One region of the Streptomyces sp. NPDC001787 genome, then DNA from elsewhere that is predicted to be linked to it. Evidence: riboswitches for the same ligand, from Rfam matches in the RefSeq annotation. Region 1 holds a riboswitch; each other region holds the start of a gene.
What was found. Region 1 has a riboswitch for cobalamin ahead of ABT170_RS25405 (ribonucleoside-diphosphate reductase subunit alpha). Riboswitches for the same ligand answer to the same signal wherever they lie in the genome.

Region 1 (3,892 bases):
GACGCGGGCGCGCAGGGCGTCCCAGCGCTCCGGCCAGTTCAGCGCGGTGTCGTAGTGGTCGGGGTGCAGCACCCCGCGTGCCGCCCGGGTCTCGGACCAGGCGGGCAGCGGACCCGACCGCTCGGCGAGGTCGCAGGACGCCTCGTACGCCGCGAGCATGATGCGCTCGGAGATCTTCGTGGACAGGGCCCGGGCCCCGGGGGAGTCGAAGGGCAGCCGCAGCTGGAAGAAGACGTCCTGGAGACCCATGGCGCCCAGGCCCACCGGCCGCCAGCGGGCGTTGGAGCGCCCGGCCTGCTCGGTCGGGTAGAAGTTGATGTCGACGACCCGGTCCAGGAAGGTCACGGCGGTCCGCACGGTGGCGTCCAGCCGCTCCCAGTCGATGGACCCGTCCGCCACGAACGACCCCAGGTTGACCGAGCCCAGATTGCAGACGGCCGTCTCGCCGTCGTCGGTCACTTCGAGGATCTCTGTGCACAGGTTCGACGAGTGGACGACGCGGCCCGGCTCGGCGGTCTGGTTGGCGGTCCGGTTGGAGGCGTCCTTGAACGTCATCCAGCCCTGGCCGGTCTGCGCGAGCGTACGCATCATCCGGCCGTACAGGTCCCGCGCGGGCATCGACTTGCGGGCCAGCCCCGCGGCCTCCGCCGCGCGGTACGCGGCGTCGAACTCGTCGCCCCACAGGTCGACCAGCTCGGGCACATCGGCGGGCGAGAACAGCGACCACTGGCCGTCCGCGTCGACCCGGCGCATGAACTCGTCGGGGATCCAGTGCGCCAGGTTGAGGTTGTGCGTGCGCCGCTGGTCCTCGCCCGTGTTGTCGCGAAGCTCCAGGAACTCCTCGATGTCCGCGTGCCAGGTCTCCAGGTACACGGCGGCTGCGCCCTTGCGGCGGCCACCCTGGTTGACCGCGGCGACCGAGGCGTCGAGCGTCTTCAGGAACGGCACGATTCCGTTGGAGTGGCCGTTGGTGCCCCGGATCAGCGAACCGCGGGCACGGATGCGGGAGTACGAGAGGCCGATGCCGCCCGCGTGCTTGGAGAGCCGCGCCACCTGGTGGTAGCGGTCGTAGATCGAGTCCAGCTCGTCCTTGGGCGAGTCCAGCAGATAGCAGGAGGACATCTGCGGGTGCCGGGTGCCGGAGTTGAAGAGTGTGGGGGAGGAGGGCAGATAGTCCAGCCGGCTCATCAGCCCGTACAGCGCGGCGACCTCGTCCAGCGCGCGCACGCTCTCGTCCTCGGCCAGACCCGAGGCCACGCGCAGCATGAAGTGCTGCGGGGTCTCGATGACCTGCCGGGTGTGCGGGTGGCGCAGCAGATAGCGGCTGTGCAGCGTCCGGAGCCCGAAGTAGCCGAAGCGGTCGTCCGCGCCGTCGGCCAGCGACCGCTCGACCAGGGCGTCGAGCGCCGCCGCGTGGAGTGCCACGAACCGCGCGGTGCGGTCGGCGATCAGGCCCTCGCGGTGCCCCACGGCGACCGAGGCGGAGAACGACACCGCGCCCTGGCCCGCCGCCTCGTCGGCGATGGACCGGGTCAGCAGCCGGGCGGCGAGCCGGGAGTAGGCGGGGTCCTCGGAGATCAGCCCCGCGGCCGCCTCGGTGGCCAGCGAACGCAGCTCCGCCTCGTCCGACCGGGCGTTGCGGCCGCGCAGCGCGGCGGCGGCGACCCGTCCGGGATCGGTGTCGGGCAGATCGACGGTGAGGTCCGTCAGGGTCCGCAGCAGTGCGGTCCCCGGTGCGTCGGTCGTGGGCTCCGTCGGTTCGGCTGCGGCGGCTGAAACCGGATCGGCTGGCGCGATGGTCACGGGGATTTCCCTCGCTCGGCTGGGGGCCGGCGGGGAACGGGGGCAGCCGGGCAGCACGATGCCCGGGGCGGGGCAGCACTGCGTACGGCGTCCACCGGCCCATCCGCGAGGCCCGGACGTCTTGGCGTCCGGTTCGGTCGAGCCGGACGCGCTGTCGACAGGTCGTCGGACTTCGGGTGTGCAAAAGCACACTGAATACACCGTTGCGGGACAGTTCCGGATTCGCACCGGATTCCCCTGCGGCGACAGCGAGCACGAGCATACATGTGGGGGCCGCCCGATGAGGCAGCCCCCACATGTTGTGTCGCGGGGTGCGCCGGGCCCTGTCGGAGCGTCAGCCGGTGGGCGAGCGGTGGCAGGCCGGGGAGCGGCTCCCGGCCCCCTCCCGGGCCCTGACCCGGCCCCCTCCCGGGCCCTCGCTCAGCCCCTCCGGCCCCCGCCGGACACCCTCTCCACCCCGCTCCGGGCCCCCTCCCCGGCTGCTCCCGGCTGCCCGTACGGCGCGATCCTCCCGGCCCCCTCCGGGCCCCGTACGGATGGTCTCCCCGGCCGCGGATTCCCTCAGCCGCTCGCTCCCACGTCGTTGTTCGGGGCCCCGTCGCCGACCGGTGGCAGGTCGCCGCGTTCGACGGGACCCGCGCCGGGTGCCCGGCCCGCCGGGGGCAGGATCTCGTCGAGTTCACGGTCATCCGCGCGGTGCGCGGCCTCGGCGGCCGTGCGCAGGGTGTCGCGGTCGACCTCCCCCCGGGCTCCGCCGACCCGGACGACGACCTCGCCCTCCGCGCGGGCGTACTCATGGCCGTCCGGCGTCGAGCGGTACCAGTTCGCGCCGTCCCGCTCGCAGGCGGCCGGTGTGCCCGATCCCCCGCCGGGCCGCGGGCCCGCCGCGCAGTTCGCCGCCGTCAGTGTGCCGCGCTCCACGGAGAGCTGGATGCGCTTGCCGCCCGCCGCCGTGTAGAAGCTCCCGAAACCGTCGTCGCCGAGGACGCCGACGGACTGCCGGGCCAGGGTGTAGCCGGGGACCTCGGTCACATAGACATGGCCGGTGGTGGTCTGGATGGCCGCGGCCCTGGCCTCCAGCGCGGCCCGGCCGGGCACCGGGGCGGAGGGGGCCGCGCCCCCGGGGCTGTCCGCATCGGGGCCGGGGGCCGGCTCCGTGCCGCAGGCCGCGAGCGTCAGCACCAGCAGCACGGGCCACAGTCCGGGGAGCGGGGAGCGAGGATTCATGCCCGCATCCTCGCGTACGGTGACCGCCGCGCACAGCCGGAGAACGGGTGCGGGCCGCCGCGCCTCCCGGGGGGACGCGACGGCCCGCACCGATGTTCCTGCCGGTCAGTGACCGCCCGGCGCGACCGCCGTGGCCGGCGTGGCCGGCGGCAGCTCCGCCTCGACGCCGGGGTCACCCGCATCGGCCGTGTAGTCGGCCGGCGAGGTCTCGTCGATGCCCGCAGGGGCCTTCACCGCGTTCAGGACGAGGGTCAGGACGATCACGACCACCACGTTCAGCACAAAGGCCGTCAGCCCGATGTAGCCGATCTCGCCGATTCCCGGAATCTCCTTCGAGGAGCCGCCGAAGTGCTTCTGGGTGGGGCTCGCCACGCCGTACGCGGCGAGCGTTCCGTACGCCATGCCGGCCGCCCAGCCCGCCAGCAGCGCCCAGCGGTGGAACCAGCGGGTGAACAGCCCGCCGACCAGGGCCGGCATCGTCTGGAGGATCCAGATGCCGCCGAGCAGCTGGAAGTTGATGGCGACCGTCTTGTCCATGGTGAGGACGAAGAGCAGGGCCCCGACCTTGACCAGGAGCGAGACCACCTTGGAGACCTTGGTCTCCTGGGCGGGTGTCGCGTCGGGTTTCAGGAAGTCCTTGTAGATGTTGCGGGTGAAGAGGTTCGCCGCGGCGATGGACATGATCGCGGCGGGCACCAGGGCACCGATGCCGATGGCGGCGAACGCCACTCCCGCGAACCAGTCGGGGAACATGTTCTCGAACAGCTGAGGGATGGCCAGCTGCCCGTTGTCCACCTTCACTCCGGCGGCGATCGCCATGAAGCCGAGCAGCGCCAGCATGCCCAGCATCAGGGAGTACAGC
Region 2 (3,892 bases), on a different contig from region 1:
AATCTCTTCCGGGTGAAAAAACGCGTCCTCAAATGTTCGCCAAGGCCCGGCAAAGAGCAGCCCTCGCACCGCCCCAGGTGCCTCGCCCCACCTCGTAAGCAGACAAGCGGAGGGGATTGCATCCGGTTGGAGTCACCACAGCGCCCCGCCCAGTTCATCTTCCGTTCATCCAGGTTGCCTACGGTCCACGAGCCACTGACGTCGAACGATTGCCTGGGTAAATGGAACACATCACGCTGCTGCTCGCGATCGTGATCGTGACAGCTCTCGTGTTCGATTTCACGAACGGTTTCCACGACACCGCCAACGCGATGGCCACCACCATCTCGACCGGCGCCCTGAAGCCCAAGACAGCGGTGGCGATGTCCGCCGTTCTCAACCTGATCGGCGCGTTCCTGTCGGTGGAGGTCGCCAAGACGATCTCCGGCGGGATCGTCAACGAGGACGGCCTCAGAACCGAGGTCATCTTCGCGGCGCTCGTCGGCGCCATCCTGTGGAATCTGCTGACCTGGCTGGTCGGCCTGCCCTCCAGTTCCTCGCACGCCCTGTTCGGCGGCCTCATCGGCGCCGCGGTCATGTCGGCGGGCTGGTCCTCGATCAATGGCGGCACCGTCGTCACCAAGGTGCTGCTGCCCGCGATCGCCGCGCCGGTCGTCGCCGGTCTCGCCGCGCTGCTGGCCACGAAGCTGACGTACCGCATCGGGCGCAAGGTCACCGATGAGGGACAGCTGAAGTCGACCGCCAAGGGCTACCGGGCCGGGCAGATCGCCTCGGCCGGTCTCGTCTCGCTCGCCCACGGCACCAACGACGCGCAGAAGACGATGGGCATCATCACCCTGGCCCTGGTCACCGGCGGCGTCCTCGCCCCCGGCTCCAACCCGCCGGTCTGGGTCATCGTCTCCGCCGGTGTGGCCATCGCCCTGGGCACGTACCTCGGCGGCTGGCGCATCATCCGCACCATGGGCAGCGGCCTGACCGACCTCAAGCCGCCGCAGGGCTTCGCCGCCCAGACCAGTGCGGCCACGGTCATCCTGGCCTCCTCCCACCTCGGCTTCTCGCTCTCCACCACCCAGTCCTGCTCCGGCGCCGTGATGGGCGCGGGCCTCGGCCGTCAGGGAGGCGTGGTCCGCTGGTCCACGGCGACCCGGATGTTCGTCGCCTGGGGTCTGACCCTGCCGGCCGCGGGCCTGGTCGGCGCGGGCGCGGAGTTCCTGACCAAGCAGGGCGGCTGGGGCGTCGGCGTCGTCGCGGTCCTGCTCGTCGCGGGCTCCGGCGCCATCTGGCTGCTGTCGCGCCGCAAGCCGGTCGACCACACCAACGTCACCGGCGGCGGCCCGGAGGACGAGCCCGCGGGCGTCGTCACCACGGCCATCGCCGCCGTCACCCCGCCGCCCGTCGGCACCACGGGTCCCGACCTCACGTCCACCATCCCGGCTCCGGCCGGTACGCCCGCCGATCCGGCGCGGCCCGCCACGGTGTAAGGACAGATCCGCATGAACATCGACTGGGCAGCTCTCGCCTCCGTCTTCGGCGTCAGCCTCGTGGTCACCGTGGCGCTGGTCGGCCTCTTCACCCTCGGCATCGTCGGCCTCTCCAAGCAGTCCCCGACGGCGCGGAACGGCGCCTCCGGCGGCTCGTTCACCCCGGCCCGCGCCGGCGCGTACCTCTGCTTCGCGCTGTGCGCGGCGGCGGTCACGTACGGGATCTATCTGATCGTCGCCTGACCGGAACACCGCACCTCCACCTGGCCGGACACACCCTGTGTGTCCGGCCAGTGTGCGTCTGCGCACACTGCGGCTCCGCAGGTCAACGGCAAGTTGACGGGCGTTCTCACAGCGTGGTGGACTGCCGGAGCCGTTTACGGCGACAGCAGAGGAAGCCGGTGCGAATCCGGCGCGGTCCCGCCACTGTCACCGGGGAGCAGTCCCCCATCGGAAGTCACGGTCCGCCCACGCGGACTGGAAGGCCGGGGGAACCGCGGATCCGGAAGCCAGGAGACTCTCGTCGCCGGTCACGTCGAACCAGGGCGCGGACCCTGAGTGAGGACATACGCCATGCCTGGCTGCCGTGCGCCGGAACCTGTGTCACCCCTTGCGGAAATCTCCCGTACCCCGGCCGGCTGAGCCATGCGTGCCGACCGCATCTTCGCGTACGGCGCCACGGCCGGCCTGATCGCCGACTCCCTGCTCGGTGACCCCCGCCGGGGACATCCCGTGGCCGGGTTCGGCCGGGCCGCGGCGGAGGCCGAACGCCTGCTCTGGCGCGACCACCGCGGGTGGGGCGCCCTGCACACCCTGGTCTGCGCCGGCGGCGCCGCGGGGGCCGCCGCGCTGGCCGCCCGCGCCGTACGGGACCGCCCCGCCATGGCCGTCGCGCTGACCGCCGTCACCACCTGGTCCGTGATCGGCGGTACGTCGCTGGGCCGTGAGGCGCGCGCCGTCGCCGGCGCGCTCGCCGCCGGGGACCTCGACGTGGCCCGGGAGCGGCTGCCCCATCTGTGCGGCCGCGACCCCCACTCGCTGGACGGGCAGCAGATCGCCCGCGCCGTGGTCGAGTCCGTCGCCGAGAACACCTCGGACGCCGTCGTCGGCGCCCTCGTCTGGGGCGCCCTGGGCGGGGTCCCCGGGCTCGTCGGCTTCCGGGCCGTCAACACGCTGGACGCCATGGTCGGCCACAAGTCGCCCCGCTACCGGCGCTACGGCTGGGCCTCGGCCCGCCTGGACGACCTGGCGGGCGGACCGGGAGCCCGGCTGACGGCCGCGCTGGCCGTGGTGGCCGGAGGACGGCCCCGTGCGGCCGTACGGGCCTGGCGGGCCGACGCGGGCAGCCATCCGAGCCCCAACGCGGGGCCGGTGGAGGCCGCGTTCGCGGGGGCGCTCGGCGTACGGCTCGGCGGGACCCTGGCGTACGCCGGGCGGGTCGAGCACCGGCCCGTGCTCAACGGAGCGGACGGCCGGGCCGTGGAGAGCGCCGACATCGAACGGGCGGTACGGCTGTCGCGCCGGGTGAGCGCGCTGGCCCTGGGCGTATGCGTGGCGGGCCGGCTGCTCGCGGGACGGAGAGCGAAATGAGCGGCGGACTCCTGGTCGCCGGGACCACCTCGGACGCGGGCAAGAGCGTCGTCACGGCGGGGATCTGCCGGTGGCTCGTGCGCCGGGGCGTGAAGGTCGCGCCGTTCAAGGCGCAGAACATGTCGCTCAACTCGTTCGTGACCCGCGAGGGCGCGGAGATCGGGCGTGCCCAGGCGATGCAGGCCCAGGCCGCCCGGGTCGAGCCGTCCGCGCTGATGAACCCGGTGCTGCTCAAGCCCGGCGGCGACCGCTCCAGCCAGGTCGTCCTGATGGGGAAGCCGGTCGGCGAGATGAGCGCCCGCGGCTACCACGGGGGGCGCCAGGAAGCGCTCCTCGGGACGGTCGTGGACTGCCTGGAGCGGCTTCGGGGCACGTATGACGCCGTGATCTGCGAGGGCGCGGGCAGTCCTGCCGAGATCAATCTGCGGCGCACCGACATCGTGAACATGGGCATAGCCCGCGCCGCGCGGTTTCCCGTGCTGGTCGTCGGCGACATCGACCGCGGCGGCGTCTTCGCCTCGTTCTTCGGTACGACGGCGCTGCTGAGCGCCGAGGACCAGTCGCTGGTCGCCGGCTATCTCGTCAACAAGTTCCGGGGCGATGTCTCGCTGCTGGAGCCGGGCCTGGACATGCTGTACGGGCTGACGGGGCGGCGGACCTACGGGGTGCTCCCGTTCGCGCACGGGCTGGGCATCGACGAGGAGGACGGCCTGCGCGTCTCGATGCGCGGAGCCGTACGGGAGTCGGTCGTCGCGCCGCCGCACGGCGAGGACGTGCTGCGGGTGGCGGTGTGCGCCGTACCGCTGATGTCGAACTTCACC
Region 3 (3,892 bases), on a different contig from region 1:
GACATCGGCGTCGAGGTCGTCGATGGCCTCGACGATGTCACCGAACTCGGCGTAGCACATGTGGGTGTGGATCTGGGTGTCCGGACGTACACCGCTCGTGGTGAGGCGGAACGCCTCGGTGGCCCAGGCCAGGTAGGCGTCACGGTCGGCGGCGCGCAGCGGCAGTGTCTCGCGCAGGGCGGGCTCATCGACCTGGATCACCGAGGTGCCCGCGGCCTCCAGGTCGCCGACCTCGTCGCGCAGGGCGAGGGCGACCTGCCGGGCGGTCTCGCCGAGCGGCTGGTCGTCGCGGACGAAGGACCAGGCGAGCATGGTGACCGGGCCGGTGAGCATGCCCTTGACGGGACGGGCGGTCAGCGACTGGGCGTACGCCGTCCACCGGACCGTCATCGGCTCCGGCCTGGAGATGTCGCCCGCGAGCACCGGCGGCCGGACGTAGCGGGTGCCGTACGACTGGACCCAGCCGTGCTGGGTCGCGAGGTAGCCGGTGAGCCGTTCGGCGAAGTACTGCACCATGTCGTTGCGTTCGGGCTCGCCGTGCACCAGGACGTCGAGCCCCGCCTTCTCCTGGAAGGAGAGGACTTCCCGGATCTCGTCCCTGATCCGTTCCTCGTACCCGGCGGTGTCGATCCGCCCGGCCCGCAGGTCGGCGCGAGCGGCGCGCAGCTCATTCGTCTGGGGGAACGAGCCGATGGTCGTCGTCGGCAGCGGCGGGAGCCCGAGGTGCGCGCGCTGGGCGGCGGTCCGCTCCTGGTAGGGCTGCGAGCGCCGTCCGTCCGCGGCGGTGATGGCGGCGGTGCGGGCCCGCACCGCGGGGTCCCTGGTCAGTGCCGATCCGGCGCGGGAGGCGAGGTCGGCGCGGTTCGCCGCGAGTGCGGCGGCGATGGTGTCGGTGCCCCGGGCGAGCCCACGCGCCAGGACGGCGATCTCCCGCGTCTTCTGCCGGGCGAAGGCGAGCCAACGGGCGATCTGCGGGTCGATGTCGCGCTCGGCGGTGGCGTCCAGCGGTACGTGCAGGAGGGAGCAGGAGGCGGAGACGTCCACCCGGCCGGCGAGGCCGAGGAGGGTGCCGAGGGTCGCGAGGGACTTCTCGTAGTCGTTGATCCAGATGTTGCGTCCGTCGACGACGCCCGCGACCAGGCGCTTGCCGGGCAGTCCGCCGGCCGCCGCGAGGTCTTCGAGGTTGGCGCCGCCCGATTCGGTGAAGTCGAGGGCCAGTCCTTCCACCGGCGCCTTGGCCAGCACGCCCAGTGCCTCACCGAGCCGCCCGAAGTACGAGGCGACCAGCAGCTTCGGCCGGTCGGTGGCGGCACCGAGTTCGCGGTAGGCACGGGTGGCGGCGTTCAGCTCGGCGGGGGTGCGGTCCTGGACGAGAGCGGGTTCGTCGACCTGGACCCACTCGGCGCCGGCCGCCCGCAGATCGGCGAGCACCTCGGCGTACACCGGCAGCAGCCGGTCCAGCAGGGTCAGGGGCTCGAAGTCCCCGGACACGCCCGGCGCGGGCTTGGCGAGCAGCAGGTAGGTGACGGGGCCGACGAGGACCGGGCGGGCGGTGTGTCCGAGCGCGAGGGCTTCCTTCAGCTCGGCGACCTGCTTGGCGGAGTGCGCCGTGAACACCGTGTCCGGGCCCAGCTCGGGGACCAGATAGTGGTAGTTGGTGTCGAACCACTTGGTCATTTCCAGCGGTGCGATGTCCTGGGTGCCGCGGGCCATCGCGAAATAGCCGTCCAGCGCGTCCTCCTCGGCGACCGCGCGGTGCCGTTCGGGGACCGCTCCGACCATGACGCTGGTGTCCAGCACATGGTCGTAGTACGAGAAGTCGCCGGACGGCACTTCGTGGATGCCGGCGTCGGCCAGCTGCTGCCAGTTCGACCGGCGCAGATCCACCGCGGTCTCCCGGAGGGCGTCCGCGCTCACGCGGCCCTTCCAGTACCCCTCGACGGCCTTCTTCAGTTCACGGTTCTGTCCCTGGCGGGGGTAGCCGTACACGGTGGCCCGTGCTGCCGCGGCTGCGGGCTTCGCTGTCACAGAACTCTCCTTCGCGAGATGTGTCCTGGATCCCGGTGACGGGACGCGGACGCGAAGGGACGACCGACCGGGCGGACCACGTCGGGGAGTTCTCCCGCACGTGCCGCTCGATATGTACGCCGACCCGCCCACGAGGTCACCGGGATCTCCGCACGCGATCGGTCGCGTACGGGCAACGGGCAGGTCTTCGGACTCGCGGGCACATCTGCCGGGGCAGATCCCTACTGGCCGTCGCTTCCCGGATCCGGCCGGATCCAGTGCGTATGACGGCGTTCGTTCCCACTCACCGCTGCGGGGCAGTCCCGGATTCCCACCGGGTTCCCTCTTACGACGCGTCCCGCCTGGCGGACGGGGGCGAACCAGCTGCGTCCGCCACCCTAAGCGACGGGCGGCGCCCGCACACCCCCGCCCGGATACCGGGACACGTGACGGGCGGGGGTGTGCGGGGAGATGACGGGCACGGTGGAGCGGGAGCGGACACCGGGCCCCGTCGGGACAGCCTTCGGTGCTCGCCCGTCGCTATCCGGTCACCGCGTCGAAGGAGAGCCAGGTACCCATGGGGGCCTGCTGGCCCGCCCCGGGAACGGACCAGTCGCAGACCCCGTACGGGAAGATCCCCGTCAGCTCCTTGAGCTGGGCGTCGGTCACCGGCACCTGGTAGTCGGTGCGGACCACGGGACGCTTGCGGCACTTGACGATGTCGTTGGCCACATCGGCTCCGGCGACCATCCGCGGCGAGGTCCACACCGGGTAGAGGGTGTTGCACTCGGTGTTGCCGATGCCCTCCACCTGGGGTTCCGAGATCTTCTTCGCCCCGATGCCACGGGTCCAGCAGGCGTCCGTGAGTCCCTGCGGCCGGTTGCGGGCGATCCTCTCGATGGGGGCGTCGGTGCCGGGGTCCCCCTTGATGGCGGTGAGCCACTGGTCCATGTCGGCCACCATCCCGGCGAGGGTGAACCCGTGTCCGCTGGAGCGGGTGAGCATGACCTGGTTGGCGTGGGTGCCGTTGGCCTTGTCCAGGCGCGCCCGGGTGGAGAAGGAATGGAAGCGCATGTGCATGTCGCCGGTCGCGGCGTCGTCCGTGTAGTCGCGGTAGTCGATGATCGGGATGTCGGCCAGGCCGGCACCGCCGTTCAGCATGCGGCCGGTGCGGTAGGCGAGCCGAACCGCCTTGAGATCGGCGGCGGTGCGCTGCGCGGTGGGCTTGGCGTCGTCGTCGAGGCCGCCGATGCGCCGGTTGAGGTCGATGAACCGGTCCATGTCGATGGTCCCGTTGTTCAGGGCCTGAAGTCCGTACTGGATACCGGTGTTGTCGAGCGGCCTGCGCGCCTTCCCGGTCTCCGGTACCTCGCCGTAGACGTTCACGGCGTGGCTGTACACATCACAGCGGGCACCGTCCGGGTTGGTGAGGGGGTGGTAGCGCTGCGCCACGGGCAGCTGGGCCGGGCAGTACACCGTGGGGTCGATCCGGCCGGCGGCCCGCGCCAGGCTGCCGATGCTCTCCCACATGCCGAACCCGGAGACCGCCCTCTGCTGCTCCTTGGTGAACGCGTCCGGCGCGACATTCTTGAAGTAGTGGTTCAGGAGCTGGGCGTCGCTGAGCGTCTGGATCGTCCCGAAGCCGACGTCGGGGAAGCTGCAGCCGGAGAGGATGCCGTCCAGCAGGCCCGGGTAGTTGTCGGCGATCTGGTGGGTCTGGTACGAGCCGCCGGAGCAGCCGTTCCCGATGGTGAAGGCCGGCTCGCCGTACGTCTCCACGAAGCGTTCCTTGACCATGCTCATGGTCTCGGCGGCCAGCAGGTCGTTGCAGTTGTTGCCGAAGACGTTCAGCGAGGACGAGGCGACGCCGTAGCCCTTGCTCAGA
Region 4 (3,892 bases), on a different contig from region 1:
AGCGCGAGCATGTCCCAGCGGGCGGCGCCGAGCCCGCCGAGGGTCCAGTAGAGGACTTCCTGAAGATGGTCGGCGCGGGCCGAGGTGACCAGGATGAGGCTGGTGAGGGCGGAGAGGACGTAGGAGACGGCGACTCCGGCCAGGACGAGCCGGTTGGTGGTGAGGCCGGATCCGCCGCGGGCCAGGGTGTAGACGAGCAGGAGTGAGGCGAGCGCGCCCGCGAAGGCGGCGGCCGGGATCGTGACGGTGGTGGCGAGGCCCGCGCCGACGCCGAGGACGATCACGAGGACCGCTCCGGTGGAGGCTCCGGAGGAGACGCCGAGGAGGAACGGGTCGGCGAGCGGATTGCGCACGAGCGCCTGGAGGACGGTGCCGATCACGGCGAGTCCGGCGCCGACGACGACGCCGAGCAGGATCCGGGGCAGCCGGACGTCGAGGACGATCGTGCGGAACGGGCCCGGTCCGGCCCGCCCGGTCAGGATGTCCAGGACCTGGCCGGGCGGGATGCGGACGGAGCCGAGGGCGAGCGCGGCGAGGACGGCGGCCCCGAGGACGACGGCGAGGGCGCCGAGGACCAGGGTGTAGCGCAGCCGTCGCGGCGCGGCGGGGGTGCGGCAGCTCACGACGCGGTGGCCGCGTCCGTCGCTTCCTCCGTGGGTGAGTCCCCGGGTATCTCCGGGTGCAGCTGGGCGGCGAGCTTGCCGACCGCCGCGGGGGCGCGCACGCCGAGCACCGCGTCGGAGAGCGGGAGGACGGCGAAGCGCTTGTTCCTGATCGCGGGGACGTCGGCGAGTGCCGGGTCCTCCAGGAGCCGCTTCTTCTTCTGGGCGACGGTGGTGGAGCCGTAGTCGTAGATGACGATGACGTCGGGCTTGCGGGCGACGACGTTCTCCCACGAGGCGTCGCCGAAGGGCTTGTCGAGGTCGGCGAAGACGTTGCGGCCGCCGGCCCGGGTGATCAGCTCGTTGCCGATGCCCCTGCCGCCCGCGGTGAACGCGGTCTTGTCGCCGCTGTCGTAGACGAAGACGGAGACCGGCCGGGCGGACTTGAGCCGCTCGGCCGCGGCGGCGTTGGTGGCCTTCGCCTCCTTGATCCACGACTCGGCGCGCGAGGCGACGCCGAAGGTGCGGCCGACCTCGCGGACCTCCTGGTAGAGGGCGTCCATCGCGGTCGGGCTCTTGGCGCAGTACTCGGTGTTGAGCCGGGTGTCGATGCCGGACTTCTTCAGCGCCTCGCGGCTGCGGCCGTCACTCGCGGTGAACGCGGTGGAGTAGCCGCCGTAGACGAAGTCGGGGTCGGCGGCGAGGAGCTTCTCGTACGAGGGGTACTCCTCGGCCAGGACCGGGATGGACTCGTACTGGTCCTCGTACTCCGGCAGGACCCGGTCGTCGAGGTAGGCGGTGCCGACCATGGACTTGGCCAGCCCCAGTTCCAGCATCACTTTGGTGACGTGCTGGTTCATGGTGACGGCGCGCTTGGGCGGTGCCGTGTACGTCGTGGTGACACCGCAGTTCGTGACGGTGTACGGGAAGCCCTTGGCGGACGGTCCGCCGGCCTTGGCCGAGTCCGCGGAGCCGTTGTCGGCGTCCGAGGCGGAGCAGGCGGTGAGGGCGAGCGGGAGCAGCACGGCGGCGGCTATGAGCGCGGGGGTGCGCCGGGACATGGCGGGGCCTCTCCGGGGGATTTCCGCGTCCCCTGGTCGGTGCGAGAAGGCGGCAGGCCAGTTCCTGACTGCCGAGCCCCGGTCCTGGTGGACGGGGTTCGGTCACAGTGGCGGGACCGTGCCGGACTTGCACCGGCTTCCTGGTTCCTGCCGCCTCGTTGGGTCTGGGTGCAGTGTGCCAGACCTGGTCGCGACGCAGGTGAGGCGACCCTCAGTGGACGTCCCCCCGGGCGTCCTTCAGTAGGCGTCGACGATCTTGACGTCCTCCTCGGTGATCTCGCCGTCCACGATGCGGTACGAGCGGAACTGGAAGGGGCCCGCGTCGTCGGTGTCCGCGGTGGAGACGAGGACGTAGTGGGCGCCGGGTTCGTTGGCGTACGTGACGTCGGTGCGGGAGGGGTAGGCCTCGGTCGCCGTGTGCGAGTGGTAGATGATCACGGGCTCCTCGTCGCGGTCGTCCATGTCGCGGTAGAGCTTGAGGAGGTCGGCCGAGTCGAACTCGTAGAACGTGGGCGAGCGGGCGGCGTTGAGCATGGGGATGAAGCGTTCGGCCCGTCCCGTTCCGGCCGGTCCCGCGACGACTCCGCACGCCTCGTCGGGGTGGTCCGCGCGGGAGTGGGCGACGATCCGGTCGTGGAGGTCCTGGGTGATGGTCAGCATGGCGCCCAGGATAGGACCGGCCGCCGCGGGCGGCGGGCCCGCCCGTACCGAGGAGTGGTACGGCGGGCCCGCATGCCGGACGCTCCGGCGTGGGTGACCGTGGGTGTCAGCGCTTGATGAACGCCGTGTTCCCGGGGTTGCGGGCCTTGAGCACCAGATATGAGACACCGAGGATCAGGGCCCAGACCGGTGCGCAGTACAGCGAGACCCTGGCGTCCTTGTCGATGGCCATCATCACGATGACCATCGCGATGAAGCCGAGCGCGAAGACGCTGGTGTACGGGGCTCCGGGGGCCCGGAAGGCGGACTGCGGGAGCACCCCCCGGTCGGCCAGCGCGCGGAAGCGGAGCTGGCTGAGCAGGATCATGATCCAGGCCCACATGCCGGAGATGGTCGCGAAGGAGACGACGTAGTTGAACGCCTCGCCCGGCCACTGGTAGTTGATCCAGACGCCGACGAGCATCAGCGCGGCCGAGAACGTGGTGCCGGCGAACGGCAGGCCGTTCCTCGTCAGCCGGGTGAAGGCCCTCGGGCCCTGCCCGTTGAGCGCCAGGTCACGCAGCATGCGGCCGGTGGAGTACATCCCGGAGTTGCAGGAGGAGAGCGCCGCGGTCAGGACGACGAAGTTGACGATCGCGGCCCCCACACCGAGGCCCATCTCCTCGAAGGTCTTCACGAACGGCGAGACATCGGGCTTGAACGTGCTCCACGGCACCACCGAGAGGATCATGATCAGCGCGCCGACGTAGAAGACGGCGATGCGCCACGGCACGGTGTTGATGGCCTTGGGCAGGACGGTCGTGGGGTCCTTGGACTCGCCCGCGGTGACGCCGACGAGTTCGACGGCGAGGAAGGCGAACATCACGATCTGAAGGGTCATCAGCGTGCCGGTGATGCCCGAGGGGAAGAATCCGCCGTCGTTCCAGAGATTGGCGACGGTCGCGGTGCCGGCGGCGTCGGAGAAACCGATCGTGAGAACTCCGGCGCAGATAAGGATCATGCCGACGATCGCGGTGACCTTGACCATCGAGAACCAGAACTCCAGCTCGCCGAAGAGCTTCACGGAGATGAGGTTGGCGCCGTACAGAATGATGGTGAAGACCAGTGCCGACAGCCACTGCGGAATGTTCCACCAGTACGTCATATAGGTGGCGGCGGCGGTGACTTCGGTGATTCCGGTGACGACCCAGAAGAGCCAGTACGTCCAGCCGGTCACGAATCCGAAGAACGGGCCGAGAAATTCCCGCGCGTACTCCGAGAAGGAGCCGGAGACCGGGCGGTACATGAGGAGTTCGCCCAGCGCCCGCATGATGAAGAAGATGACCAGGCCCGCGATCGCGTAGGCCAGGATGAGGCTGGGACCGGCCCGGTCGATGGCTTTGCCCGCACCGAGGAAGAGTCCGGTGCCGATGGCTCCACCGATGGCGATCATCTGGATCTGGCGGGCACCCAGGCCGCGCCGGTATCCTTCGCCGCTGTTTCCCGCACCCTCGGCCTCATCGCCGGCGTGCCCCTTGTCGACCTGTGCCGATGTCATGGTGGTGCGCCTTTCTCCACGCCGATCCGCGC

Region 2: another riboswitch for cobalamin. It lies ahead of ABT170_RS10065 (cobalamin biosynthesis protein); the one in region 1 lies ahead of ABT170_RS25405 (ribonucleoside-diphosphate reductase subunit alpha).
Region 3: another riboswitch for cobalamin. It lies ahead of metE (5-methyltetrahydropteroyltriglutamate--homocysteine S-methyltransferase); the one in region 1 lies ahead of ABT170_RS25405 (ribonucleoside-diphosphate reductase subunit alpha).
Region 4: another riboswitch for cobalamin. It lies ahead of ABT170_RS19645 (ABC transporter substrate-binding protein); the one in region 1 lies ahead of ABT170_RS25405 (ribonucleoside-diphosphate reductase subunit alpha).

What each region holds. Positions count from the first base shown of each region.
Region 1 covers NZ_JBEOZE010000020.1:64,272-68,163, reverse strand. Annotated here, with positions in the region: gene ABT170_RS25405 (ribonucleoside-diphosphate reductase subunit alpha) at 1-1,803, opposite strand, end outside; cobalamin riboswitch at 1,943-2,065, opposite strand; gene ABT170_RS25400 (hypothetical protein) at 2,365-3,030, opposite strand; gene mctP (monocarboxylate uptake permease MctP) at 3,136-3,892, opposite strand, start outside.
Region 2 covers NZ_JBEOZE010000005.1:325,674-329,565, reverse strand. Annotated here, with positions in the region: gene ABT170_RS10075 (inorganic phosphate transporter) at 222-1,481, shown strand; gene ABT170_RS10070 (hypothetical protein) at 1,494-1,724, shown strand; cobalamin riboswitch at 1,833-2,022, shown strand; gene ABT170_RS10065 (cobalamin biosynthesis protein) at 2,127-3,071, shown strand; gene ABT170_RS10060 (cobyric acid synthase) at 3,068-3,892, shown strand, end outside.
Region 3 covers NZ_JBEOZE010000019.1:45,979-49,870, forward strand. Annotated here, with positions in the region: gene metE (5-methyltetrahydropteroyltriglutamate--homocysteine S-methyltransferase) at 1-2,028, opposite strand, end outside; cobalamin riboswitch at 2,190-2,388, opposite strand; gene ABT170_RS24500 (DUF6351 family protein) at 2,548-3,892, opposite strand, start outside.
Region 4 covers NZ_JBEOZE010000013.1:143,399-147,290, reverse strand. Annotated here, with positions in the region: gene ABT170_RS19650 (FecCD family ABC transporter permease) at 1-623, opposite strand, end outside; gene ABT170_RS19645 (ABC transporter substrate-binding protein) at 620-1,663, opposite strand; cobalamin riboswitch at 1,702-1,866, opposite strand; gene ABT170_RS19640 (M67 family metallopeptidase) at 1,901-2,323, opposite strand; gene ABT170_RS19635 (amino acid permease) at 2,430-3,860, opposite strand.